Regions from separate parts of the Ensifer soli genome, predicted to be linked through region 2. Evidence: predicted binding sites of a transcription regulator. Region 2 holds the regulator's gene; each other region holds the start of a gene.
What was found. The regulator LexA, encoded in region 2, represses DNA repair genes until DNA is damaged. The targets are predictions, from matches to a motif close to TGTTCNNNNTGTGTTCNG.
Positions count from the first base shown of each region.

Region 1 (7,258 bases), on a different contig from region 2:
GCATGCCTCGAACCATGTGCCGAACCATCCGGCCTCCCATGGCTGCATCCGCATGCCGAACAGCTTCGCCGAGACGCTCTACAGGATGACCGATCGCGGCCTGCATGTCATCGTCTCCGGCCGGCAGGTGACGCCGCAGGAGGTGGTGCATCCGCTGCTGTTCCAGCCGCATGTCGCGCCGCCGCCGCTCCTGTCCGACGCGCAGCTGCGTCCGGCCATGTCGAGCGGCGCCGCGGGCCTCGTCGAGGTGGCGATGACCGAGCCCGCTCCCGGCACCAGCGCAAATCCGCGTGCCGACGCACCGCCGATCCGGATCCTGATCACCCGCAGGGATGCCGCCGACGGCATCCGCGACCTGCAAGGCGCGCTGGCCGGCCTCGGCTACCTTCCCGGTCCGATCGACGGCCATGCCGGCCCACAGACGATCGACGCGGTGAAGGCGTTCCAGACAGCAGACGGACAGGAGGCCGACGGGCGTATCTCACCCGAGCTGGTGGCCGCAGTTTACGCGAAGGCCGGAAAGGGATTGCCGCCGAACGGAAGGCTGCTCGTGCGCCGGAATTTCAAACCGCTTTTCGAAGCCGACGTCACCATCGACCGGCCGGACATGGCGCTCGGCACCCTTTTCCTGCAATTCCAGGATGTCGATACGGCCGGCACGCGCGGCAAATGGTTTGCGGTCGCGCTCGAGAACACGCTGTCGGCCGCGACGAAGGCGAGGCTCGGCATCACCACCGACAGCGACCCGACTGCTTTCAACGCCGTGCAGAGGACGCTCGGCCGCATCACCATCGCCGAGGACGTGCGAAGGAAGGTCGAGGAGGCGCTGGTCGAGGGCTCGTCGCTGACCGTTTCCGACGCCGGCACGACGGCGGAAACCGGACTCGGGACGGATTTCATCACCGTGACCCAGGTCGCGCCGCGCGGCAGGTAAGGGGTGTCGGAGACCCCTCACAGAGTGAGTCGAGGGACGGCCACAAACCGTTGCCTTCGTTTGACAATCCTCCCCGAACCCCGCCGCGCCGGCGTGCACCGCACCAGGATGCGCCTGTTCCGGGATGCTGGAGTCTTTTCAGGCTCTTGCGTCGCGCCGCGCAGAAAACGATTCATGCGGGTGGCTGGCGCTGAAAGCGTGTCCCAGGAGAGCCTGCCGCGTCCTTGCGAAAGACATCTGTAAAAACAGCGGCCTGAAGCGCAGGACCGTCTCCGATGAAACGCGATGCGCTTCAGACGATGAATCCGCCGGCCCGGCCAAGCCTTTGACATTCCTGCCCTGCCAGGGTCGCACGGCAGGTGCGCCCATCCCTCCCTCTTCCGCTCAGACGAGCTCGACGTCGATGACGCCCGGAGCGCTGCGCAGCGCAGCGGCGATCTCCGGCGAGATCCGGTAGCGATCGTTCAGTTCGACCTCGATTTCCCGCTGGCCGTTCTCCTTGATCACGACGAAGGAGACGATGCCCTCACCCTTGGCGTTCAGATGGGCGGCGATCGAGCGGAGCGGACCGGAATCGCGCACATAGACCCGAAGCGCCTTCTGCATCGCCAGCGAGCGTTCCTCCAGCGACTGCACAGTCTGGATCCGCATGCCGATGCCCTCCGGCCGTTCTTCCGCCTGTACGGTCAGGACAACGGAGGTCGCCGGCTCGAGCAGATCGCGATACTGCGCCAGCATTTCCGAAAACAGCACTGCCTCGTATTGTCCCGACGCATCGGAAAAGGCGACGATGCCCATCTTGTTGCCGGTGCGGGTCTTGCGCTCCTGCCGCGAGATGACGGTGCCGGCAAGGCGGCCCGCCGTCGCCCCCTGCTTCACGGCGGCGGCGAAATCGCCATAGTTCTGCACGCGCATCTTGCCGAGAAGATCCGCATAGGCATCGAGCGGGTGGGCGGAAAGGTAGAAGCCGAGGACCTGGAATTCGCGGTGAAGCTTTTCCGACGGCAGCCAGGGCGGCGTGTCGGGCAGGCCGATCCGCTCGGGCCCGGTCGCCGCGCCGAGGCCGAACATGTCGCTCTGGCCGCTGACCTTGTTTTCCTGCGCCCGGCCGGCGAAGCCGATGATGCGGTCGAGGCCGGCGACCAGCGCCGCCCGGTCGTGACCGAAACCATCAAAGGCCCCGGCCGCAATCAGGCTTTCGAAGACGCGGCGGTTGAGCAGCTTCGGATCGATCCGCAGGCAGAAATCCTCAAGGCTGGCAAAGGGCCTGTCGCCCCGCATCGCGACAACATGCTCTACCGCCGCCTCGCCCACCCCTTTCAGCGCGCAGAGCGAATAAAGGATCTTTCCCTCGCCCGGCTCGAAGTGGCGGAACGAGGTCTGCACCGAGGGCGGTACGATGGCGATGCCGTGCCGCATCGCGTCGAGGCGGAAATCGTTGATCTTGTCGGAATTCGCCATGTCGAGCGTCATCGACGCGGCGAGGAACTCGACCGGGAAATGCGCCTTCACATAGGCGGTCTGGTAGGAGACGATCGCATAGGCGGCGGCGTGGGACTTGTTGAAGCCGTAATTGGCGAATTTCGCCAGGAGGTCGAAGATCATGTCGGCCTGCGCCTTTGCGACGCCGTTCTTCACCGCGCCGTCGACGAAGCGCTCGCGCTGCTTGTCCATCTCGGCCTTGATCTTCTTGCCCATGGCGCGGCGCAACAGATCCGCCTCGCCGAGCGAATAGCCGGACAGGACCTGGGCGATCTGCATCACCTGTTCCTGGTAGACGATGACGCCCTGGGTCTCCTTCAGGAGATGATCGATCATCGGATGGATCGATTCGATCTCCTCCTCGCCATGCTTGCGGGCATTGTAGACGGGGATGTTCTCCATCGGGCCGGGGCGGTAGAGGGCGACCAGCGCGATGATGTCCTCGATACAGTCCGGCCGCATGCCGATCAGCGCCTTGCGCATGCCGGCACTTTCCACCTGGAACACGCCGACCGTGTCGCCGGCGGAAAGCATGTCGTAGGTCTTCTTGTCGTCGAGCGGGAGGGCCTCCAGATTGAGGGAGATGCCGCGCCGGGCGATGAAGTCGACGGCGGTCTTCAGCACCGTCAGCGTCTTCAGCCCGAGAAAGTCGAACTTGACGAGGCCCGCCTGCTCCACCCACTTCATGTTGAACTGGGTGACCGGCATGTCCGAGCGCGGATCGCGATACATCGGCAGCAGTTCGGCGAGCGGCCGGTCGCCGATGACGATGCCGGCGGCATGGGTCGAGGCGTGGCGGTAAAGGCCCTCGATCTTCTGGGCGATGTCGAGCAGGCGGGCGACGACCGGCTCCTTCTCCGCCTCCTCGCGCAGCCGCGGCTCCTCCTCGATCGCCTTCGACAGAGGTGTCGGATTGGCGGGGTTGTTCGGGACCAGCTTGCAGATCTTGTCGACCTGGCCATAGGGCATTTCGAGCACGCGGCCGACGTCGCGCAGCGCCGCCCGCGCCTGCAGCGAGCCGAAGGTGATGATCTGCGCCACTTGGTCGCGGCCATACTTCTCCTGGACGTAGCGGATCACTTCCTCGCGCCGGTCCTGGCAGAAGTCGATGTCGAAGTCCGGCATCGACACGCGCTCGGGATTGAGGAAGCGCTCGAAGAGCAGCGAGAAGCGCAGAGGATCGACATCGGTGATCGTCAGGGCGTAGGCGACGAGCGATCCCGCGCCCGAACCGCGGCCAGGACCGACCGGGATCGCGTGCTGCTTCGCCCACTTGATGAAGTCGGAAACGATCAGGAAATAGCCTGGAAACTTCATCCGCTCGATGACGCCGAGCTCGAATTCCAGTCTCTCGCGATAGTCGGCCTCGCTGTAGCCCGGCGTCATGCCGAGCGTCGCCAGCCGCTCGGTCAGCCCTTCGTTCGCCTGGTCGCGCAGTTCCCGCGCCTCCGCCGCATCGGCTGCGGCCGGATCGTTCGACGCGCCGGTGAAGCGCGGCAGGATCGGCGCGCGCGTTTCCAGAACGAAGGCGCATCGCCGCGCGATCTCGACGCTGTTTTCCAGCGCCTCCGGCAGATCGGCAAAGAGCGCGGCCATCTCCTTGCGCGACTTCAGGTAGTGGTCGGGGGTAAGCCGGAAACGGCGGTCATCCGAAACCATCGCATTATGGGCCACCGCCATCAGCGCGTCATGGGCATCATAGTCGGCCGGCGTCGGAAAGAAGGCCTCGTTGGTCGCGACGATCGGCAGGCGCGCGCGATAGGCAAGGTCGAGCATGCGCCCCTCGTGCCGTCGGTCGAACTGGCCCTGGCGCTGCAGTTCGACATACAGCCGGTCGCCGAAAAGGGCGGAGAGGACCGTCAGCCGCGCCGTCGCCTGCGGCCCCTGACCGGCGCGCAACGCCATATCGACCGGCCCGCCGCCTGCTCCCGTCAGGCAGATCAGGCCTTCCGTGCCGATGTCGCGCAGCATCGTCGGCGAGATGCGGGTCGCCTGGCTGCCCTCGCCGCCGAGATAGGCCCGGCTGATCAGCGCGACGAGCCGGCGATAGCCCTCGCCCGTCGCCGCAATCAGCACGATCGCCGGCAGTTTGACGAGATGCTGTGCCCCGCGGCGCTCCCCCTCGCCCTCGTCCTCCATGTCGATCGAGAGCTGGCAGCCGATGATCGGCTGCAAACCGTCACCGATGGCCTTCTGGGCGAATTCCAGTGCGGCGAACAGGTTGTTCGTGTCGGCGATGCCGATCGCCGGCTGCGCGTCGGCGACCGCCTTCGAAATGATCTTCTTGACCGGCAGCGCCCCTTCGAGGAGCGAGAAGGCGGAATGCACGCGCAGGTGCACGAACTGCGGCAGGGTACCCTCGATCGCCGGTCCATCCCCCTGTCCTGCTGCCCCAGCCATGCGCGCGCCTCCGATTCCAGACCGACACAGGGTAGCGCGTCACGGCCAGGCTGTATGCGGGTTCGCGCGTCTGCACACAGGGAAATCGGCAGTCGCCGCAAGGGCTCCGTCAAAAAGCGAGGGCGACGAGGGAGATGCTGCAGACAAAGAGGGCAATGCTGGCAAGCGCGGCGACGTCGCGGATGAAACCCGTCATGACCTGATCCTCTCCTGATATGTTTTTATTTTGTTCTATTTTTGTTCTATCGTCAAGCACAAAACGCGAGACGTGCAAGAACAGCCTCGCCGCATGGTGGCGCAGGTTGCCGGAGAGGAAAGAGGGGACATCAGGGATGCCCGGCGTCCTCCGGGCTCAAATCTGCCGGCGACAGGTCAGAGTTCGACGACCTTGCCGTCCTCGATCGTCACGCGCCGGTCCATCAGGTTGGCCAGATGAAGATTGTGGGTGGCGATGAGCGCGGCGAGGCCCGACTGCCGCACCAGCGCCTTCAAGGCCTCGAAGACGTAGCCGGCCGTGTCCGGGTCGAGGTTTCCGGTCGGCTCGTCCGCCAGCAGCGCGAGCGGCGCATTGGCCACCGCGCGGGCGATGGCGACACGCTGCTGCTCGCCGCCGGAAAGTTCGGAGGGGCGGTGATCGGCGCGATGGGCGATGCGCATATAGTCGAGCAGCGCCGCCGCCCGCTCGCGCGCCTCCGCCTTGCCGAGGCCGGCGATGAGCTGCGGCATCATCACATTCTCCAGCGCGCTGAACTCCGGCAGGAGATGGTGGAACTGGTAGACGAAGCCGATCTCGCTGCGGCGGATCGCCGTGCGGCGATCGTCGGAGAGATCGGCGCAGGAGACGCCATTGACCTTGACGTCGCCGCCATCCGGCCGTTCCAGGAGGCCGGCAATGTGCAGAAGCGTCGACTTGCCCGTGCCGGACGGCGCAACCAGCGCAACGGTCTCGCCGCCATGCAGGCTGAAGTCGGCGCCCGTCAGGATCTTCAGGGCACTGTCGCCCTGGCTGTAATGCCGCTCGACGCCGATGAGCTCTAATGCAACGCGCGCAATCATGGGGAGGTCGTTCCTGGCTATTCGTAACGGAGGGCCTGGACCGGATCGAGCCGCGAAGCGCGCCAGGCCGGGAAGATGGTGGCGAGGAAGGACAGAGCCAGCGCCATGACGACGACGGCGACGGTCTCGCCGGCATTCATGTCGGCCGGGAGTTGGCTGAGAAAGTAGAGCTCTGGATTGAACAGCGTCGTTCCCGAAATATAGGAAAAGAACTGCCGGATCGATTCGACGTTGAGACAGACGATCACGCCGAGGATGACGCCGGCGAAGGTGCCGACGATGCCGATCGCCGCTCCCGTCATGAAGAAGATGCGCATCACCGCGCCCGATGTCGCCCCCATCGTCCTCAGGATGGCGATGTCGCTGCCCTTGTCCTTGACCAGCATGATCAGGCCGGAGACGATGTTCAGCGCCGCGACCAGCACGATCAGCGTCAGGATCATGAACATCACGTTGCGCTCGACCTGAAGGGCGGAGAAGAACGTCTTGTTGCGGTCGCGCCAGTCGGTGATCAGCACCTGCCGGCCGGCAGCATCCTCCACCGGCTTGCGCAGCGCATCGACGGCGTCGGGATCCGACACGAAGAGCTCGATCGACTGCGCGATCCCCTCGGCATTGAAATAGAGCTGCGCCTCCTCGAGCGGCATGAAGATAATCGAGGCGTCGTATTCCGACATGCCGATCTCGAAGATGGCCGAGACGGTGTAGGATTTGACCCGGGGATTGACGCCGAGCGGGGTCACGTCGCCTTCGGGCGCGACGAGCGTGATCGTCGCGCCAGCCGTCAGGCCGAGCTGGTCGGCCATGCGCGAGCCGATGGCGACGCCGGTGCCGGCGGCATAGCCGACGAGATCGCCGGAGGTGATGTGGTCGGAGATCGACTTCATCTTCGACAGGTCGTCGGCGCGAACCCCGCGCACCAGCGCCCCAGTGCCGGCGCCGCCCGGACCGGAGGCGAGCGTCTGCCCCTCGATCATCGGGATCGCCATGGTGACGCCCGAAACGCCGGCGATCCGGCCGGCGAGATCGGAATAGTCGTTCATCGGTCCGTCGAGCGTCTGCACGATCATGTGGCCGTTGATGCCGAGGATGCGCGAGATGAGTTCCGTGCGAAAGCCGTTCATCACCGCCATGACGATGATCAGCGTCGCGACGCCGAGCATGATGCCGATGAAGGAGAAGCCGGCGATGATGGAGATGAACGCCTCCTTCCGGCGCGAACGCAGGTAGCGCCAGGCCACCATGCGTTCGAATGTCGAGAAGGGCCGGCTCTTCGGCGCCACGGGCGCCGCCGTTTGGTCTTCCGTCGCGGCGCTCATCGGCGGCCCCTTATCGTGCCGAGGTCAGCTTGTTGATCGCCGCCTCCAGCGTCAGCGTTTCACGCGC
Region 1 is NZ_JBHFEI010000008.1:256,297-263,554, forward strand. Features, by position in the region: gene ACEVQ6_RS14425 (L,D-transpeptidase family protein) at 1-934, shown strand, start outside; gene dnaE (DNA polymerase III subunit alpha) at 1,319-4,816, opposite strand; gene ACEVQ6_RS14435 (ABC transporter ATP-binding protein) at 5,189-5,872, opposite strand; gene ACEVQ6_RS14440 (lipoprotein-releasing ABC transporter permease subunit) at 5,890-7,191, opposite strand; gene proS (proline--tRNA ligase) at 7,202-7,258, opposite strand, start outside.
Region 1: dnaE (DNA polymerase III subunit alpha) is a predicted target of LexA. The motif match lies at 5,044-5,061, and genes of this name have one in related genera.

Region 2 (7,258 bases):
CGCCGACCTCGAGGCCGCCAAGATCCGCATCGAGTACAACGCGCTCCATGATCACCTGACGGGCCTGCCGAACCGGCGCTATCTCGACCAGCGGCTGGCCGATCCCGATGCCCGCCATTCCGGCGTGCTCCACATCGACCTCGACCGCTTCAAGCAGATCAACGACACGCTCGGCCACAAGGCCGGCGATGTGATGCTGGTTCACACGGCGACATTGCTGCGCTCCTTCGCCACGGCCGGCGACTTCGTGGCCCGCATCGGCGGCGACGAGTTCGTCTTTCTCTGTGGTGCCGAACGCAGCGAGGAGGATATGGCCCGCGTCTCCGGCGACCTTGTCGAGGCGCTGCGCCAGCCGGTCGCCTACAAGTCCCATATGTGCCGGTTCGGCGCGAGCATCGGCATCGCCTCCGCCGCCACGTCGGGGACGGACGCCAAGCAGATGCTCGTCAATGCCGACATCGCGCTCTACCGGGCAAAGAGCCTCGGGCGCAACCGCTACGCCTTCTTCTCGAGGGAGATCCAGGCACAGATCCTGCACTCGAAGCGCATGGCGGACGACATCCTCGACGGGCTGGACGCCGGCGAGTTCATTCCCTTCTACCAGCCCCAGTTCGACGCCCGCACACTCGCGATCAGCGGCGTCGAGACCCTGGTGCGCTGGCGCCATCCGGTGAAGGGATTGCTGACGCCCGACCGTTTCCTGAACGTCGCCGAGGAGATCGGCGCGCTCGCCACGATCGACCGCAAGATCGTCGAGCAGGCCCATCGCGACTTCCGCTCCTGGCAGGCGCGCGGCCTGCGCATCCCGCGCTTCTCCGTCAACGTCTCGTCACGGCGCCTGCGTGAGGCGGACATCGCCGAAACCATGGGTTCGCTCGGCATCGAGCCGGGCACGCTGTCGTTCGAACTGCTGGAATCGATCTTCCTCGACGATCTCGAGGACACGGCGATCGAAACGGTCGCGGCGCTGAAACAGCTCGGCATCGACATCGAGATCGATGACTTCGGTACCGGCCACGCGTCGATCGTCAGCCTGCTGCGGCTCAGCCCGTCGCGTCTGAAGATTGATCGCGCCCTGGTCAATCCGATCGTCATCGGTCCGGACCAGCGCCAGCTCGTCTCATCCATCATCGAGATCGGCCACTCGCTCGGCATCGAGGTCGTGGCGGAGGGCGTCGAAACGCTCGAACATGCGCAGATCCTGCGCGGCATGCATTGCGACGCGCTGCAGGGCTATGCGCTCGGCAGGCCGATGTCGAAGGCCGACCTCGAACGCTTCGCCCATGCCCACCGTCCCCTGGATCTCGATGCGCCGCTGACGCCGAGGGGACTCGGACGCATCGCCTGACGGGACGGTGTCGACGACATGCGCGGACGATCCCGGCGGGCGGCCCAGCCGGGATCTCTTGCCGTCAGCCTCAGGAGGCGTTCTGGATCTGCGCCACGGCGTCGCCGAGCAACTCCACCATCTTCAGCCGGATCTGGTCCTCGCTGATCGACACGCCGGCCGCATCGAAATCGGCCTTGACCTTGCGCACCACGTCCTCATGGCCGACCTCCTCGAAATCGGCGGCGACCACCTCGCGCGCATAGGCGTCGGCATCGGCCTTGCCGAGCAGGCCGGCGGCCCAGAGCCCGAGCAGCTTGTTGCGCCGGGCCTCCGCCTTGAACCTCAGTTCCTCGTCCAGCGCGAACTTAGACTCGAAGGCCTTCTCGCGATCGCTCATGTTCGTCATGTGATGTCTCCTCGTCCTGCCCGAACCCTGCTGGGCACGTGAAAGCAGCCCCATAAACCAAAAGCCGGCGGCAAGCGCAATGCATCCCCGCGCAGGCCCGCCATTTCGCCGCAATGCGGATGCAGGGTCGCGCCTGCGCGGGCGCGTCCCGTATTTCCGGGGACGGGTCCGTCAGGCCGATTGTGAATTCCTTTCATTTCGGATATGGACCCGGTTGGACAAACCATCAGGCGTTGCCCAAGAACGCCTGCAACAAAGAGACACAACAGATGAACCGTCGCCGCCGTATCTATGAGGGCAAGGCAAAGATCCTTTACGAGGGTCCTGAACCGGGAACTCTGATCCAGTTCTTCAAGGACGACGCCACGGCCTTCAATGCGAAGAAGCACGAGGTCATCGACGGCAAGGGCGTTCTCAACAACCGCATCTCCGAATATATCTTCACCCATCTGAACAAGATCGGCATTCCGACGCATTTCATCCGCCGGCTCAACATGCGCGAGCAGCTGATCAAGGAAGTGGAGATCATTCCGCTCGAGATCGTGGTGCGCAACGTCGCCGCCGGCTCCCTGGCCAAGCGCCTCGGCATCGAGGAAGGCATGGTGCTGCCGCGCTCGATTATCGAATTCTACTACAAGGCCGACCAGCTCGACGATCCGATGGTCTCCGAGGAACACATCACCGCCTTCGGCTGGGCGAGCCCGCAGGAACTCGACGACATCATGGCGCTCGCCATCCGGATCAACGATTTCCTCTCCGGCCTCTTCCTCGGCGTCGGCATCCAGCTCGTCGACTTCAAGATCGAATGCGGACGCCTTTTCGAGGGCGACATGATGCGCATCATCCTCGCCGACGAGATCTCGCCGGACAGCTGCCGGCTCTGGGATGTCGAGACGAAGGAAAAGATGGACAAGGACCGGTTCCGCCGGGACCTCGGCGGCCTCGTCGAGGCCTACCAGGAAGTCGCGCGCCGGCTCGGCATCATGAACGAAAACGAACCGCCCCGTGGCTCCGGCCCGGTGCTGGTCAAGTAGCAGATCGGAGACGGCAAGCGTGATCAAGGCGCGTGTAACGGTGACGCTGAAGAACGGCGTGCTCGACCCGCAGGGCAAGGCGATCGAGGGCGCGCTCGGCGCGCTCGGCTTCGGCGGTATCGGCCAGGTCCGCCAGGGCAAGGTTTTCGATCTGGAGATCGATTCCGCCGACCGGGCGGCCGCGGAAGCGAACATCAAGACGATGTGCGAAAAACTTCTCGCCAACACGGTGATCGAGAACTACAGCATCTCGCTCGCCTGACGGCGACATCGCAGTCAGGTCGCAAGGACGCCGCTGCCGCAAGGTTTCAACCGTGGCCGCGATGCAAACCGCCCCATGGCAGATCGACTGCGCGGGGCCACTCTTGAAGGTCGAGCCTCCGCCATGAAATCAGCCGTCGTCCAGCTTCCCGGATTGAACCGCGATCGCGACATGATCGCGGCCCTGACGAAAATCTCGGGGAAAGCGCCGGTGACGATCTGGCAAACCGAAACAGAGATCCCGGACGTCGACCTGATCGTCATACCAGGCGGCTTTTCCTACGGCGACTACCTTCGCTGCGGGGCGATCGCCGCGCGGATGCCGGTCATGCACGCGATCCGCGCCAGGGCCGAGAAGGGCGTCCGGGTGCTCGGCGTCTGCAACGGCTTCCAGATCCTGCTCGAGGCCGGCCTCCTGCCTGGCGCCCTGATGCGCAACGCCTCGCTGAAATTCGTCTGCCGCGAGGTCCGCCTTGAAGTCGCCAATGCGGCGACTGCTTTCACACGCGGCTATGCGAACGGTCAGGTCATCCGCTGCCCCGTCGCCCATCACGACGGCAACTACTTCGCCGACGACGCGACGCTCCGGGCGATCGAGGACAGGGGGCAGGTCGTGTTCCGCTACGCCGAAGGCACCAATCCGAACGGCTCGATCAACGACATCGCCGGCGTGATCAACGCGGCCGGCAATGTGCTGGGCATGATGCCCCATCCGGAGAACCTGATCGAGGCGGCCCATGGCGGCGCGGACGGGCGCGCCCTGTTCGAATCCGCGGTGGGTTTGGTCGCTGCCTGACGACACCGGGAGCCTGCCCATGCCAGCCCTGACCGCCATGCCTGCGCTTCGCCGGCGTGTCTTTATCCGCCTCGCCGCGATCGTCACCCTCGCGGCAGGCCTTGCCGGCTGCCAGTCTTCCTCCGCGCCGCCTGCGCCGACGCATGACACGGGCGCGCTGACGACGATGGAGCGCATCGCCCTCGGTGCCAACCGGTGCTGGTTCAAGTCCAGGGACCCGGCCTTCGCCGCCTATCGGCTGGCACCGGAACTGAACTCCTTTTCGGGCCGGCCGCGCATCCTGATCGTGCCGCGCAACACGCCGGAATCGCGCCCGCTCGCCGTGGTTCAGGCGGAGGGACAGCCGGCGCGGCTGCAGGCTTTCGGCCCCCTCTTCACCGAAAGCCAGGGCGCGCGCATGAGCGCGGACATCCGCCGCTGGGCCGGCGGATCATCATCCTGTGGATGAACGGTAAACCTTTAGAAATCGAACGGCTTGCATGCCGTCCCGTCTTGAAACAGGTTTGCAATCGGGCAAATCTGCGCGCACGTTCGACGGGGGAACGGCCATGGCAGTGACGATATATTATGATGCGCGATCGGCGACCTGCCGCAAGGTGCTGAAGCTGATCCGGGAGACCGGGGTCGATCCGACGGTGATCGAATACGAGAAGACCCCGCCCGGCCGGGAAGAACTCGTCGCCCTCATTCTTGCGCTCGATGCCCTGCCACGTACGCTTCTGCGCAAGAAGGAAAAGCTCTATCACGATCTCGGGCTCGACGACGAAAGCCTCAGCGACCGGGAACTGATCGATGCGATGCTCGAAAACCCCTCCCTGATCGAGCGACCGATCGTCATCGGCCCAAAGGGCATTCGCCTCTGTCGCCCGCGCGAACGGGTCTTTGAGATCCTGTAACGCCAGCTTGCTGCCCGTCGTCGCGGCGATGGCACGGCGTCCCAATCCGCAGCCGGTCAGTTGTAGCGGCGTATGAGACCGACGAGTTTGCCCTGGATCTTGACCCGGTCGGGACCGAAAATCCGGGTTTCGTAAGCGGGATTTGCGGCCTCCAGCGCGATGGAGGCCCCTTTGCGCCTGAACCGTTTCAGCGTCGCTTCCTCATCATCGACAAGAGCGACGACGATCTCCCCCGGATTGGCGGAAGAGGCGTTGCGGATGATCACCGTATCCCCGTCGAGAATGCCGGCCTCGATCATGGAATCACCGCGCACTTCCAGCGCGTAATGATCGCCGGTGCCAATCATCTCGACGGGCACGGAAATGTCGTGAGTGTTGTTCTGTATTGCCGAGATCGGCACTCCTGCCGCAATGCGTCCCATGACGGGTACGGATACGGTATCGCGCACGGGTGCTTTCACAGTGGCCGTGGCCGATGCCGCCGGCTTGCCGAGGCTGCCCTCGATCACGCTCGGCGAGAAGCCGCGCCGCTGGGCGAGGCTCGGTGTGTATGCCTCCGGCAGCTTGATGACCTCCAGCGCCCGCGCCCTGTTCGGCAACCGCCTGATAAAGCCTCTCTCCTCAAGTGCTGTGATGAGACGATGAATTCCGGATTTCGACGCGAGATCGAGAGCGTTTTTCATCTCGTCGAAAGAGGGCGGCACGCCCGATTCCTTCATCCGCTCATGGATGAAAAGCAACAGTTCCTGTTGTTTGCGTGTCAGCACGGTATCACCCAGAATCTCGAAACAAACCCAGAACGGACCGTATCTGTTCGCACTGTGTTCCACAAGCCTTGGGTGTAAATTATTTTTTGGAAGTGGCGGCTGGAGGCGCGGAAGATAATCCGGAATGGAATTCAGAGATAAATGGGAACGAAATCGGCTTCGCTTCGTGGATTTTTCAGTGTTTTTTGGCTGAAAACAGGAGTTACCAATGCGCCAATTGGTAAGGCTATTCTTGTCCATTCCAGCGTAAATATTATCCTACTGAAAACATTCAGGTAATTGAGGACCATCGATCACATGAAGCCTGCTATTTGAGAGGATGGGGGACCTTATTGGGGACCTTCGCCTCTTCTAAATCTCCTCATCTGCCTCTCTAACATTTCGGGCACCGTTGGATGACGAGAGGTTGAAATTTTTCCATCAGATATCATATATTCATTGTAATTCTCATTGATTCTCTTTACCAAATTAGCTGCGGCAAGCTGTTTTTTATTGTGAAATTCCATATCTTCTGGAAAGCCACTATCGGGTCTATAATCTGTATTGATTAATTAGCCCCCCCCAATGATGACCAAAGACTATCCCAAAGCGGCCAATACTTTAGATCAAAATTACCTTCCATGATGTACTGATTATCTATGCCCAATAACTCTAGTATTTTTACATATACGTCTGTCGGAATTCTATTTGAGCCCGATAGGTAATTTTGAAGCGATCGGTACGGAAGGCCGATGTCCGCACTGAGAGATTTCATAGATCGCTTTCTCTCCTTCATCATTCTTTTGATACCGGCGACAATGCGGTCGTTGTAGTCGTCCATTCACTGTGCACCCATTTAGGTGCATTTTGACTAAATCATATCACCTGATTTGGCGCAAAATGCACGAGATCCGTTACTCAATTACGTTTGCGATTGTCGGCTCCTCCGAACTCTACCTCGCTGTTCGAGCAGGCTTCGTCAATCAGGGCACCTCGTTGAACAAGTGGTGTATCGCAAATGGTGTAACCCGGCAAACAGCCGAGAAAGCCCTGCGGAGGGAGCGACGCGGCTCCGCATCTGTTCGACTTTCAGGTGAACTTATTGCGGCAGCGGGGATTCGTTCTGCACCGGATGCAATACTTAAATGAGCGTTTGGATCACTTCCGTAGAATTTGGCGAAACTTGCGGTATTCATCGACGCGTAGCCAATCGTATCTGCAAGCAATTTTATGAGGGTAGAAAGTCGACTTGGCGTCATTGTGCACTTGAAGTCCAGATATGCCATGGTCGCGGCGGCCGCTCCGGCATCCAGGACCAGGTCAAGGTTTCCAGCCTTCCACCGCACCTCCAAGACCGTTTAAAGACCCTTCAAACTGCCGACGAGGCCTCCTTGAACCTTCGCCTCGGCGACGAGGCGGCGCGACTGGAACGCGGCTGGAAATACGAAATCATCAAAGGCGCCGTTGCGCACCCCAAGGTCATCGCCGAGCGTAAAGCCGAGATCGACAAGCTTCATGGCGAACAGAAATACGACTGGACAGGCCATATGCGCCGGCTCACCAGAACCACGCTTTATAGCTGGATCGATATTTGCGAGAACGAAGGCATTCACGGCCTCGCCCAGAAGGTGCGGGGCGACAAGGGCGAAAAGAGAGCCCTGATCAATCGGACATGGATGCAGACGGTTCCCTTTGACGAGATCGCCAAGGAAACCATTGCCGAGGACATCGTCCAGTTCATTCGCGGGCTGATCGTCAAGGGGACGACGCGCAAGCTGATCCGGTTCCT
Region 2 is NZ_JBHFEI010000015.1:3,345-10,602, reverse strand. Features, by position in the region: gene ACEVQ6_RS19225 (sensor domain-containing protein) at 1-1,348, shown strand, start outside; gene ACEVQ6_RS19220 (DUF1476 domain-containing protein) at 1,419-1,736, opposite strand; gene purC (phosphoribosylaminoimidazolesuccinocarboxamide synthase) at 2,006-2,770, shown strand; gene purS (phosphoribosylformylglycinamidine synthase subunit PurS) at 2,790-3,032, shown strand; gene purQ (phosphoribosylformylglycinamidine synthase subunit PurQ) at 3,156-3,827, shown strand; gene ACEVQ6_RS19200 (hypothetical protein) at 3,865-4,275, shown strand; gene arsC (arsenate reductase (glutaredoxin)) at 4,376-4,723, shown strand; gene lexA (transcriptional repressor LexA) at 4,780-5,490, opposite strand; gene ACEVQ6_RS19185 (helix-turn-helix domain-containing protein) at 6,038-6,265, opposite strand; gene ACEVQ6_RS19180 (hypothetical protein) at 6,861-7,258, shown strand, end outside.

Region 3 (7,258 bases), on a different contig from region 2:
ATTCCAGTCGGGCAGCATGACCGTCGCCGATATCGTCGCCGGCGAAGGGCTGGCGCTGATCCAGTCAGTGCAGGCCGAGCCCGGCCTGAAAAAGACCAAGATGATCGACCTCGACCTGCGCAAGGCCAACGGGCAGAGCCTGCCGGTGCGCCTCGTGCATCGCGTGTCCTCGACCCGCGACGGCGCTCCCGGCGAAAGTCGGACGATCGTGCTCTCGCGCGGCAACGAGGACGATGCCGGCCAGTCGGCCTCGGCCGCCGCCATGCGCTTCACCCGCTTCTTCAACAACACGCCGATGGCGATCGCCTCCGTCAATGGCGACGGCCGCATCCTCAGCACCAACGCGCCTTTCCTCAAGCTCTTCTCCGGCGTCGTGTCGCAGGGCGACATGGAAAAGGGCGCGCTTCTCGAGGCGATCGTCCACGAGCAGGACCGGCCGCAGCTCCTGACCGCGCTCGCCGCCGCCAAGGACCGGCAGAGCGACATCCCGCCGATCGATTCGCGCCATCCGCGCGACGAGGGGCGCTATTTCCGCTTCTACGTCAACGCCGTCATCGACCACAACGAACAGGCGCCGGAGGAGGCGGCCATCGTCTATGCGGTCGAGATCACCGAGCAGAAGGCGCTCGAGACGCAGATGGCGCAGACCCAGAAGATGAATGCCGTCGGCACGCTTGCCGGTGGCATCGCCCATGACTTCAACAATGTGCTGACGGCGATCCTGCTCTCCTCCGACCATCTCCTCCTCTCCGCCCGGCCGGCCGATGCGAGCTTTGCCGATCTGATGGAGATCAAGCGCAACGCCAACCGCGCCGCGGTGCTGGTGCGCCAGCTCCTCGCCTTCTCGCGCAAGCAGACGATGCGTCCGACGGTGCTGAACCTCACCGACGTCATCGGCGACGTCCGCATGCTGATCGACCGGATGACCGGCACCCATGTCAGGATCGACGTCGATTACGGCCGGGACCTCTGGCCGGTCAGGACCGATCTCGGCCAGTTCGAGCAAGTGCTGCTGAACCTCGCCGTCAATGCGCGCGATGCCATGCCGGAGGGCGGCGCGATCACGCTGCGCACGCGCAATTTCCCGGCGGCGGACGTCGCCTCGCTGAACCGGCGCGAGGTGCCGGTTGACGACTACGTGCTGGTCGAGGTCGCCGACAACGGCACGGGGATCGCCCCCGACATCCTCGACAAGATCTTCGAGCCCTTCTTCACGACGAAGGAGGTGGGCAAGGGAACCGGCCTTGGCCTGTCGATGGTCTATGGCATCGTCAAGCAGTCCGGCGGCTATATCTATCCCGTCTCGGAGGTCGGGAAGGGAACGACCTTCCGCATCTTCCTCCCCCGCCACGTCGAGGAGGCCGCGCCGCAGGCCGAGGCCGTGGCCGAACGGCCGGCCCTGCCGTCCTCCGTGCCCGAAAAGGCGAGCGAGCCCGCCGACCTCACCGGCGATTCGGCCGTGGTCCTCCTGGTCGAGGACGAGGAAGCGGTGCGCCGCGGCGGCAAGCGCATGCTCGAGACGCGCGGCTACACGGTCCATGAAGCCGGCTCCGGCGTCGAGGCGCTGGCGGTGATGGAGGAGCTGAACGGCGCCGTCGACATCGTCGTCTCGGATGTGGTGATGCCGGAAATGGACGGACCGACGCTGCTTTCCGAACTGCGCAAGACCTATCCGGACATGAAGTTCATCTTCGTCTCGGGCTATGCCGAGGATGCCTTTGCCCGCAATCTGCCCGCCGACGCGAAATTCGGCTTCCTGCCGAAGCCGTTCTCGCTGAAGCAGCTTGCCGTCGCGGTCCGGGAGATGCTGGACAACTGACCGTCTGGAACAGGCGGTCGGGCGGGCGATTGCCGTACCGGAAAAGAACGCACAATCAGAGGCTTGCGCGTCGACAGTGATTCTCCTTCACAAGATGAGGGTTACGCCGTGTCGCGCATCGCCACGGCGATCCTTGCCGCAAGACGCGCATTGTTTTCCACCAGTCCTATATTGGCGGCGAGGCTGCGACCCTCGGTGATTTCGAACAGGCGGCCGAGCAGGTAGGGTGTTACCGCCTTGCCGGAGATGCCGGCCGCGTCCGCATCGCCGAGCGCGCGCGCGATGAACGTTTCCATCGTTTCGCGCGGGATCTCATATTCCTCCGGGATCGGGTTTGCCACGAGGACGCCGCCGCCGAGCCCGAGCGTGCGGCGCACGGCCTGGAACCGCGCGATCGCCTCCGCATCGTCGAGCGTGAGCGGACTTGTCAGCCCCGAACCGCGCGACCAGAAGGCGGGGAACTCGACGCTTCCGAGCGTGACGACGGGGACGCCCCGCGTCTCGAGCACTTCGAGTGTCTTCGGAATGTCGAGAATCGCCTTGGCGCCGGCACAGACGACGATGACCGCCGTTCGGGCCAGTTCCTCGAGATCGGCCGAGATGTCGAAGGTGTTCTCGGCGTTGCGATGCACGCCGCCGATGCCGCCGGTGGCGAAAACGCCGATGCCGGCAAGCGCCGCGCCGATCATCGTCGCCGCCACGGTCGTCGCCCCGGTCTTTCCCTCGGCGATCGCGAAGGCGAGATCCGCGCGCGACAGTTTCATCGCCCCCTTGGTCCGGGCAAGCGCCTTGAGCTGGCCGTCGTCGAGGCCGGCATGCAGGACGCCGTCGATGACCGCGATCGTCGCCGGGACGGCGCCCTCGGCGCGGATGATCGCCTCGACGCTGCGCGCCATGGTCAGGTTGCCGGGAAACGGCATGCCGTGGGTGATGATCGTCGATTCGAGCGCGACGATCGGGCGCCCTTCCGCCTTGGCCGCCGCCACCTCGGGCGCGTAGGAGATCGTCGGGGCGAGGGGATCGGGAGCGGTCATCGGGAAAGCGTCCTTGCAGTGTGGCGGAAAGGCAGTTTCAGAAGGGAATGCCAGCGAGCATCAGCGACAGCGAGGCCGGCGACATGTCGTCTGCGACGGCAAGCGGCGAGCGGACGGTGATCGCCGCCGCGGCGACGCCGTGGCGCAGCGCCGCTTCGAGCGGCAGGCCCGCGCTGACGCCATGCAGGAAACCCGCCGCAAGCGCGTCGCCGGCGCCGGTGACGTCGGATACGGCCTCGATGACGGGCGGCGTGACGCGCGCGATCTCGCTGTCGCGGAAGGCGAAGGTGGCCGCCGCCCCGTCGGTGATGGCGCCGCCGCGCAGCCCGCGCGCGCGAAGGGCCGCGATCAGCTCCGTGCCATCGGCCGAGGTCTCGCCCGTCAGCGCGTGTGCCTCGGCACGGTTCATGAACAGAAAGTCGAGCGACGCGAGGCAGTCGCGATAGCGCACCACCTTTGCCGGCGAGATCGCGATTGCGGCGACGCATCGTGTCCCTCCGCCCTTCTCGGCAAGGGCGTTCAGCGTATCCGGCGGGAGGTTGGCATCCATCAGGAGCGTATCGGCGTCCTCGATGATGTCGCGGATCGCGCGGCGGGCGAGCCGCCGCGGATGCATCAGCTGATAGAGATCCATGTCGGCGATCGCGACGATCAGGTCGCCGTTGCGCGCGAGGATCGCGGTATAGCTCGGCGTCCTCCGGTCGAGGAACGTCACAGGACAGTCGATCACGCCCGAGGCTTCCGCGGCCGATCCGACGCGTTCGCCCGCCTCGTCGCCGCCGCGTGCGCTGACGAGCCGAACCTGGTGGCCGAGGCGGGCGAGCGTGCGCGCCGCATTCAGCGCGCCACCGCCGGGCTCCTCGAACCAGGTTCCCGGGTTGCTGGCACCCGGCGCGGTCTCCCCGCTGATGCGGCCGCGACGGTCGAGATGGGCGCCGCCGAAGACGGCGATGCGGCTCACGCCCGGCCTCCGGAATTCCTTTTCGAATCGCCGTCCGGCACCTGCCGACCGTCACCGGCCGGCCCGCTCTCCATGCCCTGAGCGAGCGCCACGAACAGACTGTGAACGAACGGGAATTTGGAATGCACGATCATAGCCTTGATCACCGCTTGCCAGATGAGAACAAAAAGTGTACAAAACGCAACAGGAAGCGAGATTGCCTCGACAGCTTCAATAACCTAAAGGTGGATGCAATGGCACAGAATAGTTTGCGGCTGGTAGAGGACAAAGCGGTGGATAAAAGCAAGGCGCTCGACGCGGCACTTTCGCAGATCGAGAGATCCTTCGGCAAGGGCTCGATCATGAAGCTCGGCGGCAAGGACAGCATCGTCGAGATCGAGACGGTGTCGACCGGTTCGCTGAGCCTCGACATCGCCCTCGGCGTCGGCGGCCTGCCGCGCGGCCGCATCATCGAGATCTACGGGCCGGAAAGCTCGGGCAAGACGACGCTGGCGCTGCAGACGATCGCCGAGGCGCAGAAGAACGGCGGCATCTGCGCCTTCGTCGATGCGGAACACGCGCTCGACCCGGTCTATGCGCGCAAGCTCGGCGTCGATCTCGAAAACCTGCTGATTTCCCAGCCGGACACCGGCGAGCAGGCACTGGAGATTACCGACACGCTGGTGCGTTCGGGCGCGATCGACGTGCTCGTCGTCGATTCCGTCGCCGCGCTGACGCCGCGTGCCGAAATCGAGGGCGAGATGGGCGACAGTCTGCCTGGGATGCAGGCGCGCCTGATGAGCCAGGCGCTGCGCAAGCTGACCGCGTCGATCTCGAAGTCCAACACCATGGTGATCTTCATCAACCAGATCCGCATGAAGATCGGCGTGATGTTCGGCTCGCCCGAGACCACGACGGGCGGCAACGCGCTGAAGTTCTATGCGTCCGTCCGGCTCGACATCCGCCGCATCGGCTCGGTCAAGGAGCGCGACGAGGTGGTCGGCAACCAGACCCGCGTCAAGGTGGTGAAGAACAAGATGGCACCGCCGTTCAAGCAGGTCGAGTTCGACATCATGTATGGCGAGGGTGTCTCGAAGACCGGCGAGCTTGTCGACCTCGGCGTCAAGGCCGGGATCGTCGAGAAGTCGGGCGCCTGGTTCTCCTATAACAGCCAGCGTCTCGGCCAGGGGCGTGAGAACGCCAAGACGTTCCTGCGCGACAATCCGGAGACGGCGCGCGAGATCGAGCTGGCGCTTCGCCAGAATGCCGGCCTGATCGCCGACAAGCTCTTGAAGAATGGTGGCCCCGAGGCCGGCGACGACACGGACGACGCTGCGGAAATGTAAAGCGGACGCGGCTTTCTTCGCGTCTCGGCCGGCCGCTATCTGCCATGGCGGCCGGTTTTCTTTTGCCGTCTGGACAGGCATTTGCCCGGACGATAAAAGCCTGTGTTTCCCGCCGGTCGGGAGGCTTTGGCGGGCGCGTGAGGCCCGCGGCGGTCAGTGTTGGTGAAAGGGCAGGGGCAGATGAGCAGCGTCAACGACATCCGGTCGACATTCCTCGAATATTTCAGGAAGAACGGCCATGAGATCGTGCCGTCGAGCCCGCTCGTTCCCCGCAACGATCCGACGCTGATGTTCACCAATGCCGGCATGGTGCAGTTCAAGAACGTCTTCACCGGCCTTGAGAGCCGCCCCTATTCGACGGCGGCGACGGCGCAGAAATGCGTGCGCGCCGGCGGCAAGCACAACGATCTCGACAATGTCGGCTATACCGCCCGCCATCACACCTTCTTCGAGATGCTCGGCAATTTTTCCTTCGGCGACTACTTCAAGGAGCGCGCGATCGAGCTTGCCTGGAACCTGATCACGAAGGAGTTCGGCATCGACAGCAGGCGCCTGCTCGTCACGGTTTACCACACCGACGACGAGGCCTTCGATCTCTGGAAGAAGATCGCCGGCTTCAGCGACGACCGCATCATCCGCATCCCGACAAGCGACAATTTCTGGGCGATGGGCGATACCGGCCCCTGCGGTCCGTGCTCGGAGATCTTCTACGATCACGGTGACCATATCTGGGGTGGCCCGCCAGGATCTCCGGAAGAGGACGGCGACCGTTTCATCGAGATCTGGAACCTCGTCTTCATGCAGTTCGAGCAGATCAGCAAGGAGGAGCGGCTTTCGCTTCCGCGCCCCTCGATCGACACCGGCATGGGGCTTGAACGGATCTCGGCGCTCTTGCAGGGCAAGCACGACAATTACGACACGGACCTGTTCCGGACCCTGATCGCGGCGTCCGTCGAGGCGACCGGCGTCCCGGCCGAGGGTGAACGGCGGGCGAGCCATCGCGTCATCGCCGATCACCTGCGCTCCTCCGCTTTCCTTATCGCCGACGGCGTTCTGCCGTCCAATGAAGGGCGCGGCTACGTTCTGCGGCGCATCATGCGCCGCGCCATGCGCCACGCGCAGCTTCTCGGGGCGAAGGAGCCGCTGATGTGGAAGCTGCTGCCGGCGCTTGTCGGCGAGATGGGCCGCGCCTATCCGGAACTGGTGCGCGCCGAAGCGCTGATCTCCGAGACGCTGAAGCTTGAGGAGAAGCGGTTCGGCAAGACGCTGGAACGCGGCCTCGGCCTGCTGGCCGACGCGTCCGCCGATCTGGTTGAAGGCGGCGAGCTCGGCGGAGAGACGGCGTTCAAGCTCTACGATACCTATGGTTTCCCGCTCGACCTGACGCAGGACGCGCTGCGCCTTCGTGGCATCGGCGTCGATGTCGCCGGCTTCAATGCCGCCATGGAGCGGCAGAAGGCGGAAGCCCGCGCGAGCTGGGCCGGGTCCGGCGACAAGGCGGCGGAGACGATCTGGTTCGAGCTGCGCGAGAGGCTCGGGGCGACGGAATTTCTGGGCTACGACACGGAGACCGCGGAAGGCGTGATCGGCGCGCTTGTGCGCGACGGTGTCGAGATCGCCGGGGCCGGCGCCGGCGAGACCGTTCAGGTCGTCGTCAACCAGACGCCCTTCTATGGCGAGTCGGGCGGCCAGATGGGCGATGCGGGCACGATCGTCACGGAGCATGCGCGGCTTGTCGTGTCGGACACGCAGAAGCGCGGCGAGGGGCTCTTCGTTCACAGCGCGGTGGTCGAAGCCGGCCGGGTGGCGCCCGGCGATCCGGCGGTGCTGACGGTCGATCATGGTCGCCGCGGCCGCCTGCGCGCCAACCATTCGGCAACCCATCTTTTGCATGAGGCGATGCGGGAGGTGCTCGGCACCCATGTGGCGCAGAAGGGCTCGCTCGTCGCGCCGGAGCGCCTGCGCTTCGACGTCTCGCATCCCAAGCCGATGACGGCGGACGAATTGAGGCAGGTGGAGGAGATGGCGAACGAGATCATCGTCCAGAACCAGCCGGTCACGACCCGCCTGATGAGCGTCGACGATGCGATCGCGGAAGGCGCGATGGCGCTGTTCGGCG
Region 3 is NZ_JBHFEI010000008.1:58,405-65,662, reverse strand. Features, by position in the region: gene cckA (cell cycle histidine kinase CckA) at 1-1,819, shown strand, start outside; gene ACEVQ6_RS13510 (pseudouridine-5'-phosphate glycosidase) at 1,921-2,853, opposite strand; gene ACEVQ6_RS13505 (carbohydrate kinase family protein) at 2,891-3,814, opposite strand; gene recA (recombinase RecA) at 4,048-5,139, shown strand; gene alaS (alanine--tRNA ligase) at 5,320-7,258, shown strand, end outside.
Region 3: recA (recombinase RecA) is a predicted target of LexA. The motif match lies at 3,973-3,990, and genes of this name have one in related genera.

Region 4 (7,258 bases), on a different contig from region 2:
CTGTCGCCCGCCTTGATACCGAGCTGGTCACGAACGACCTTCGGCACCGTCATCTGCCCTTTTGATGTGATTGTCGCCTGCTGTCTGCCGACATTCATGGAATGCACTCCTTACTTCCGGACATTAGTAAGGCGTATCGCGAGAGGCAATGCTTCATCGTGACAGCTCCTTCAGCCCCAGCCGGATCAGCCTGGCGCTGTCGGCCCCTTCCCCGCCGCTCTTCAACGCGGCGGCGACGGCGTTGGCGGCCTGATCGCGGGAATAGCCGAGATTGGTGAGGGCCGAGACGGCGTCCGAGACGGGCGCGGGAACCGCGCCGGCGCCGAGCTCCTGCTTGAAGCCGATGGTCGCCGACGCCTCGCCGGCAAAGGCGGGGACCTTGTTCTTCAATTCGGTGAGGATGCGGATCGCCACCTTCGGGCCGACGCCGGGCGCGCGGGAAATCGCCGTCTTGTCCTGCAGCGCGATCGCATTGGCGATCTCGCCCGGCGACAAAGTGGAGAGGATGGCGAGCGCCACCTTGGAGCCGACGCCTTGCACGCTCTGCAACAGGCGGAACCATTCCCGTTCCAGCGCCGACAGGAAGCCGAACAGGCGAAGCTGGTCCTCGCGCACATAGGTCTCGATGAAGAGCAGCGCCGCCTCGCCCGGCGATCCGAGCCGCGACAGCGTGCGCGACGAGCAGTAGGCGACGTAGCCGACCCCTTGCACGTCGATCACGGCATGGTCCTCGCCGATCTCGTCGATCACGCCCTTCAACTTACCGATCATCGTCGAAACCCCCGATGAGAAGACATGTCAGCCCACGGCTTGGCGCAGCCGGCGGGCACCGCGATGATGCGCATGGCAGATGGCGATCGCCAGCGCATCCGCCGCGTCGTTGCCCTTGAATTCCGATTTCGGCATCAGGATCTTCAGCATCATGTGGATCTGCTGTTTCTCGCCGTGACCGACGCCGATGACCGCCTTCTTCACCGCGTTCGGCGCATATTCGGAAACCTGCAGACCGGCGCGGGCCGGCACCAGCATGGCAATGCCGCGCGCCTGCCCGAGCTTCAGCGTCGCCACCGCATCCTTGTTCACGAACGTCTGCTCGACCGCCGCCTCGTCCGGCTTCAGCTCATGAATGATATCCGCCAGTCCATCATGAAGCTGGCATAGGCGCGAGGCGAGATCCATCTCGCCGTCCGACATCACGGTGCCGGAGGCGACGAAGCGCAGCGAATTGCCGAGCGTGTCGATGACGCCCCAGCCGGTGCGGCGGAGCCCGGGGTCGATGCCGATAATGCGAATCGTGCCTTGCATGCGCGGATCCTAGTGTCCTTTGCCGCAACCTGCCACCGGAATGTGAACAAAACAAAAACATCCGCAACGGAGCCTGCTTGCATTTCCCTTGCGGATTTCTTGGAATCCGGTCTGGATGTTCCTACATGCGGGGCTCCGGTTGCGACGAAAAGGTGAATGCCATGATCCCGTTCTCGATCCTCGACCTCTCGCCGATCACGCAAGGGTCGACGCCGGCGGACGCCTTCGCCCATTCGCGACGGCTGGCGCAGGAGGCCGAACGGGAGGGCTACAGGCGCTTCTGGCTCGCCGAGCATCACGGGATGAAGGGCATCGCCAGTGCCGCCACCGCCGTCGTCATCGCCCATGTCGCTGCCGGCACCAGGACGATCCGGGTCGGTTCGGGCGGAATCATGCTGCCGAACCATTCGCCGCTCGTCATCGCCGAACAGTTCGGCACGCTGGCGGCGCTCTATCCCGACCGCATCGATCTCGGGCTCGGCCGCGCGCCCGGCACCGACATGCGCACGGCCCAGGCGCTGCGGCGCAACATGGAGGCGAGCGCCAACAATTTCCCGAACGACGTGATCGAGCTGCAGACGCTGCTCGGCCCGGCGCAAGGCGACCACGGCCTGATCGCCATTCCGGGCCAGGACAGCAACGTGCCTATCTGGTTGCTCGGCTCGAGCCATTACAGCGCCCATCTCGCCGGCATGCTCGGCCTTCCTTTCGCCTTCGCCTCCCATTTCGCGCCGGACATGCTGCTCTCGGCGCTGGAGATCTACCGCGAGCGGTTCCAGCCGTCCGCACATCTCGACAAGCCGCATGCGATGGTCGGCATCATGGGCGTCGCGGCCGACACGGACGACGAGGCCGCCTATCTCTTTACCTCGATGCAGCAGTCCTTCGCGGCGCTGCGCCGCAACGCGCGCGGGCAGTTTCCGCCCCCCGTCGCCTCGATGGACGGATTGTGGTCGGCGGACGAGCGGATCTTCGTCGATCATGCGATGACCTATGCCGTGGTCGGCGGGCCGGAGACGATCCGGCGGAAGCTCGAGGCCTTCCTGGCATTGACGGCGGCGGACGAGCTGATCGTGTCGATGCCGATCTTCGACATGGGCGCAAGGCTGCGCTCGGTCCGCCTCTTCGCCGAGGCGCGGCGCGCCCTTGCGGGCGGCGGGCAGGCTGCCTCCTCCGCCGCCTGAGCGGCGGAGGCAAAACCACGGTCAGGCCGAGAGGCGGGCCATGACCTCGTCGGAGACCTCGAAATTGGCGTAGACGTTCTGCACGTCGTCATCGTCCTCGAGCGAGTCGATGAGCTTCATCAGCGACTGTGCCTTCTCCTCGTCGACCGGGACGTTGTTCTGCGGCCGCCAGATCGCCTTCACCGTTTCCGGCTCGCCGAGCGAGGCTTCGAGCGCCTTCGAGACGTCGCCCAGATCCTCGAAGCCGCAATAGACGGTGTGCCCCTCCTCGCTGGACAGCACGTCCTCCGCGCCGGCCTCGATCGCGGCCTCCATCACCGCATCGGCATCGCCGACCCCCGGCTTGAAGGTGATCTCGCCGACGCGGTCGAAGGAGAAGGAGACGGAACCGGTCTCGCCGAGCGCGCCGCCGGCCTTGGTGAAGATCGAACGCACGCTGGAGGCAGTCCGGTTGCGGTTGTCGGTCAGCGCCTCGACGATGACGGCGACGCCGCCGGGACCGTAGCCTTCGTAGCGGATCTCGTCATAGTTCTCGCCGTCGGCACCCGATCCCTTCTTGATCGCCCGCTCGATATTGTCCTTCGGCATGGACTGGGCCTTGGCGTTCTGCACCGCGAGGCGCAGGCGCGCATTCATGTTCGGGTCGGGCAGGCCGGCCTTGGCGGCGACGGTGATTTCGCGGGCGAGCTTGGAAAACATCTTGGAGCGGATGCCGTCCTGCTTGCCCTTCCGGTGCATGATGTTCTTGAACTGTGAATGCCCTGCCATGGCGCCCTGCCCCTTGATGACCGTCTGTTCTGGAAGTGGGCGCGTTATAGGTTCATCGGCGCTTTTCGTCCAGATGGGCGGCGGCTTTTCAACTTGCGCCGATACGGCGCCGGCTGAGGAAGAAGCCGTGGCCATCGGCGCGCGAGCAGGTGAGCCCCGTGCGTTCCGACAGGCAGGAGAAGGGGCCGGCACGCCAGACCTCGCCATAACCGAGGACCGGTCCGGCGGCGCAGCAGCCCTGGTCGCCGGGTGCCTCGTCCATCCGGCCGCGCCCGGTGCTGGACAGGATCGCCCGGACATAGACCGGCTCGATCCGGTCGCAGGCAAGCTCGGGCCCGCCATCGGCGGGGCGATAGACATCCGTGCCGCCGGCGGGCGTATAGACGCAGCCGATATTGCCCGACGGCAGGACGAACTGCTGCTGCGGCTCGACCGCGATCACGGGCGCCGGCAAAGGCTCGACGCGGCGGGTGCCGCCATCGGCGGTCGGCTCGCGCGGCGGCGGCGCCGGGCCTTCGGCAAGCGCGGCACCGGCAAGGAACAGGAGGGCGAAGCACAGGGCGAGGCAGGACCGCATGCGGGGTTTCCCGAGCGCTGGAGCGCGTCCACCGGCTGCGGCCGGCAGCATCGCGCGAGGGGATGGTGGTTCAGACGCCCTGGAGGATATGGATCAGCGGCTTTCTTGGCAAGGATCGCAGCGACACGGTGACGCTCGGTCCCGTGGCATAGCTCCTGTCGAAGCTGTCGTCGAACATCGACAGGAAGGCGGTGATCGGCGGGCCGCGGCGATGCATCGGCAGGATGAGGGAGGAGCGCAGCCGCGTCACCACCCGGCTCATGCTTTCCGCGCCCATCGTCAGGCCGCCGTCGACCGGCACCATCAGCACGTCCAGCCGGCCGATCTCGGCGTAATGACCTTCGTCGAGTTCGTGATGCAGGTGGCCGAGATGGCCGATGCAGAGGCCGGCGATCTCGAAGATGAAGATCGAGTTGCCGTCCGGTTCCATCACGCCGCCGCCAGAGCGGATGTCGGTCGTGACGTTGCGGACATAGGCGTCGCCGACGACGAGGCCGTGCCGCGCCGGCCCGCCGCCGTCGCCCCAGCCGTGCAGCACATGGGCGATGCCCGGCTCGGGGTTCAGCGTGTAATGGGTCGAATGCGCCTTGTTCATGGTCGCGACGGTCGGGGTCGCGGCCGGCCTGTACCAGCCATTGTAATCCGTGACGATCGAGACGCCGCCGGCGGTCTCGATGTTGAAGGTGGAATGGCCGAGATAGGTGATGCGCACCGCCTCCGCCCTTGCCTGGGCGGGCAGGACGTCGCTTGCGGAAAACGACGCGTATACGACGTCCGGCAGGGTCCTCGCGATGGCCTGGCACTGGCTGACCGCCGGCCGGTCCTGCGCGGCGGCATCGGGAGGCACTGACGCCAGACCGGAAAAGGCGGATATCAGGAAGGAGAAAGCCAGGCCCCATTGCCGCATCATGCCGCGCTCCAAGGATCATCTCCACGATGGCGAAAGGATCGGACAAGGCGGCGTCAAGGTCCAGCCGCCGCGGCCCTGAAAACGCTCACATTCGCGTCATCGGCACGGCGGCGGCGAGCGCAGGGCACGCTTTGACAACGAGGTTCCGGGGATGCGAAAACGAAGAAAGCCGGCTGCCTCCACAGCCGGCTTTCCTCTCCAAGACCAGCAACGACCGGCGTCCGTAGACCTCCCATGCCGACGTTGTGGGAAACATGAAAGAAACGTCATCGGAAAGGCTCCCACCCACCCAATGCGCTCAGCCTTTTCTTCTGGCCGTGCGGTGCGTTCTTCATGTCTCGGAATGTGGACGATGGGATAGCAAAAGATCTTCGCGATGAAAAGAGCAAAGACTGCTTCTGAAACGTTTTAAATCCCGCAATACTTTGAGAAATTTACAAAGTTTGAGCAAAAGACCAGGCCTCGGGCGATTGCCCGAGGCCTGATGAAGAAACTTTCAGAAGCAGAAATTTATTTTGCCTGATGCAGGATATCGACGCCCGGCAGCGGCTTGCCTTCCATCCATTCGAGGAAGGCGCCGCCGGCCGTCGAGATATAGGTGAAGTCGTCGGCGACGCCGGCATGGTTCAGCGCCGAGACCGTATCGCCGCCGCCGGCGACGGAAACCAGCTTTCCGGCGCGCGTTTCATCGGCGGCGAATTTCGCCACCGCCACCGTCGCCGTGTCGAAGGGCGCGATCTCGAACGCACCGAGCGGACCGTTCCAGACCAGCGTCTCCGCCTTCGCCACCCAGTCGTTGACCGCGGCGATCGAGGCCGGCCCGACATCGAGCACGATGGCGTCGGAGGGAATGGCGGCGATGTCGACGACCGTATTTTCCGCATTCGCCTTGAATTCACGCGCGACGACGCCGTCGACCGGCAGGACGATGGCGCAACCGGCCTCCTTCGCCGCCGCCTGGATGGCGCGGGCGGTCTCGGCCAGATCATGCTCGCAGAGCGACTTGCCGACATCGACGCCGTTGGCGGCGAGGAAGGTGTTGGCCATGCCGCCGCCGATGACCAGGGCGTCGACCTTCTTCACGAGGTTCTGCAGAAGGTCGATCTTGGTCGAGACCTTGGCGCCGCCGACGATGGCGACGACCGGGCGCTTCGGATTGCCAAGGCCCTTTTCGAGCGCCTCGAGTTCCGCCTGCATCGTGCGCCCCGCATAGGCGGGCAGATGGTGGGCGAGGCCTTCCGTCGAGGCATGCGCCCGGTGCGCGGCGGAAAAGGCGTCGTTGACGTAGATGTCGCCGTTCTCCGCGAGTGCCGCGGTGAATTCGGGCGTGTTCTTCTCCTCCCCCTTGTGGAAGCGGGTGTTCTCGAGGAGCAGGATGTCACCATTCCCGAGCGCGGCGATGGCGGCGGCCGCGGCCTCGCCGATGCAGTCGGCCGCGACATGCACGCGGCTGCCGAGGATGTCCTCGACGGCGGGCGCGATCAGGCCGAGCGACATGTCGGCGACCTTCTCCCCCTTCGGCCGGCCGAAATGGGCGAGCAGGATCACCTTGGCGCCCTTTTCCGACAGTTCGCGGATGGTCGGCGCGACGCGTTCGATGCGGGTCGTGTCCGTCACCTTGCCGTCCTTCACCGGCACGTTGAGGTCGACGCGCACCAGCACGCGCTTGCCGGCGATGTCGGTGAGGTCGTCGAGGGTCTTGAACGTCATCGTTGGGTCTCCGGTCAGAGTCTCGAAAAGAGCGTGGGATAATCGGTCACCAGCCCGTCGGCATCGACCGGCAGGTCGGCGGAAAAGCTGCCGTCCGCGACCTCGAAGCGATAGAGCCGGCCGTCCTGAAGCGCGGTGTAGCGCTGGCCATGGCAATGGGGCTGGAGCGTGTCGAGCGGGATATAGAGCATGGCGAGGTCCGCCCGGCCCGAAGCGGCTGCGAGGTTGAGGCGGCGGATCGGCAGGGTGTTGGTAAAGGGCGTGGCCGAGAGATCGATGTCGAGGCAGCCGTCGAAGGCGGGCAGGTCCTCGCCCCGCGTCGTCCACCAGCGGCCTTCGCCATCGGTGAAGAGATCGAGCACGAGGCCGTCGGTGCGCTCGACCGTGACCGCGCGCACCTGCCAGCGCTCGTCGCAGTCGATGCGGTAGCGGCAGGAAAAGCCGCGGCCCTCTCCCGCACCGATCACGACGGCTTCGGCGCGCAGACCCGCGCCGAAGCCGAATTCGAACGGCCTGATCGTCAGATGCTCGAGCCCCTGCCCGTCATGCGCGCGCCAGCGCGCCTCGGTCGGGCGAAGCGGCCGGAACATCGCCCGGTCAGATCAGCTTGGCGAACGCCACGGCCGTGTCGTTCATGCGGTTGGAGAAGCCCCACTCATTGTCGTACCAGGTGAGGATCCGCACGAAGGTCCCTTCGAGCACCTTGGTCTGGTCGATCGCGAAGATCGAGGAATGGGTGTCGTGGTTGAAGTCCTTCGACACCAGCGGCTCTTCGGTGTAGCCGAGGATGCCCTTCAGCGCGCC
Region 4 is NZ_JBHFEI010000017.1:38,094-45,351, reverse strand. Features, by position in the region: gene ACEVQ6_RS20265 (AbrB/MazE/SpoVT family DNA-binding domain-containing protein) at 1-98, opposite strand, end outside; gene ruvA (Holliday junction branch migration protein RuvA) at 154-771, opposite strand; gene ruvC (crossover junction endodeoxyribonuclease RuvC) at 799-1,305, opposite strand; gene ACEVQ6_RS20250 (LLM class flavin-dependent oxidoreductase) at 1,467-2,489, shown strand; gene ACEVQ6_RS20245 (YebC/PmpR family DNA-binding transcriptional regulator) at 2,511-3,257, opposite strand; gene ACEVQ6_RS20240 (DUF6636 domain-containing protein) at 3,346-3,834, opposite strand; gene ACEVQ6_RS20235 (MBL fold metallo-hydrolase) at 3,905-4,744, opposite strand; gene ACEVQ6_RS20230 (phosphoglycerate kinase) at 5,255-6,454, opposite strand; gene ACEVQ6_RS20225 (putative glycolipid-binding domain-containing protein) at 6,469-7,044, opposite strand; gene gap (type I glyceraldehyde-3-phosphate dehydrogenase) at 7,052-7,258, opposite strand, start outside.
Region 4: ruvC (crossover junction endodeoxyribonuclease RuvC) is a predicted target of LexA. The motif match lies at 1,348-1,365, and genes of this name have one in related genera.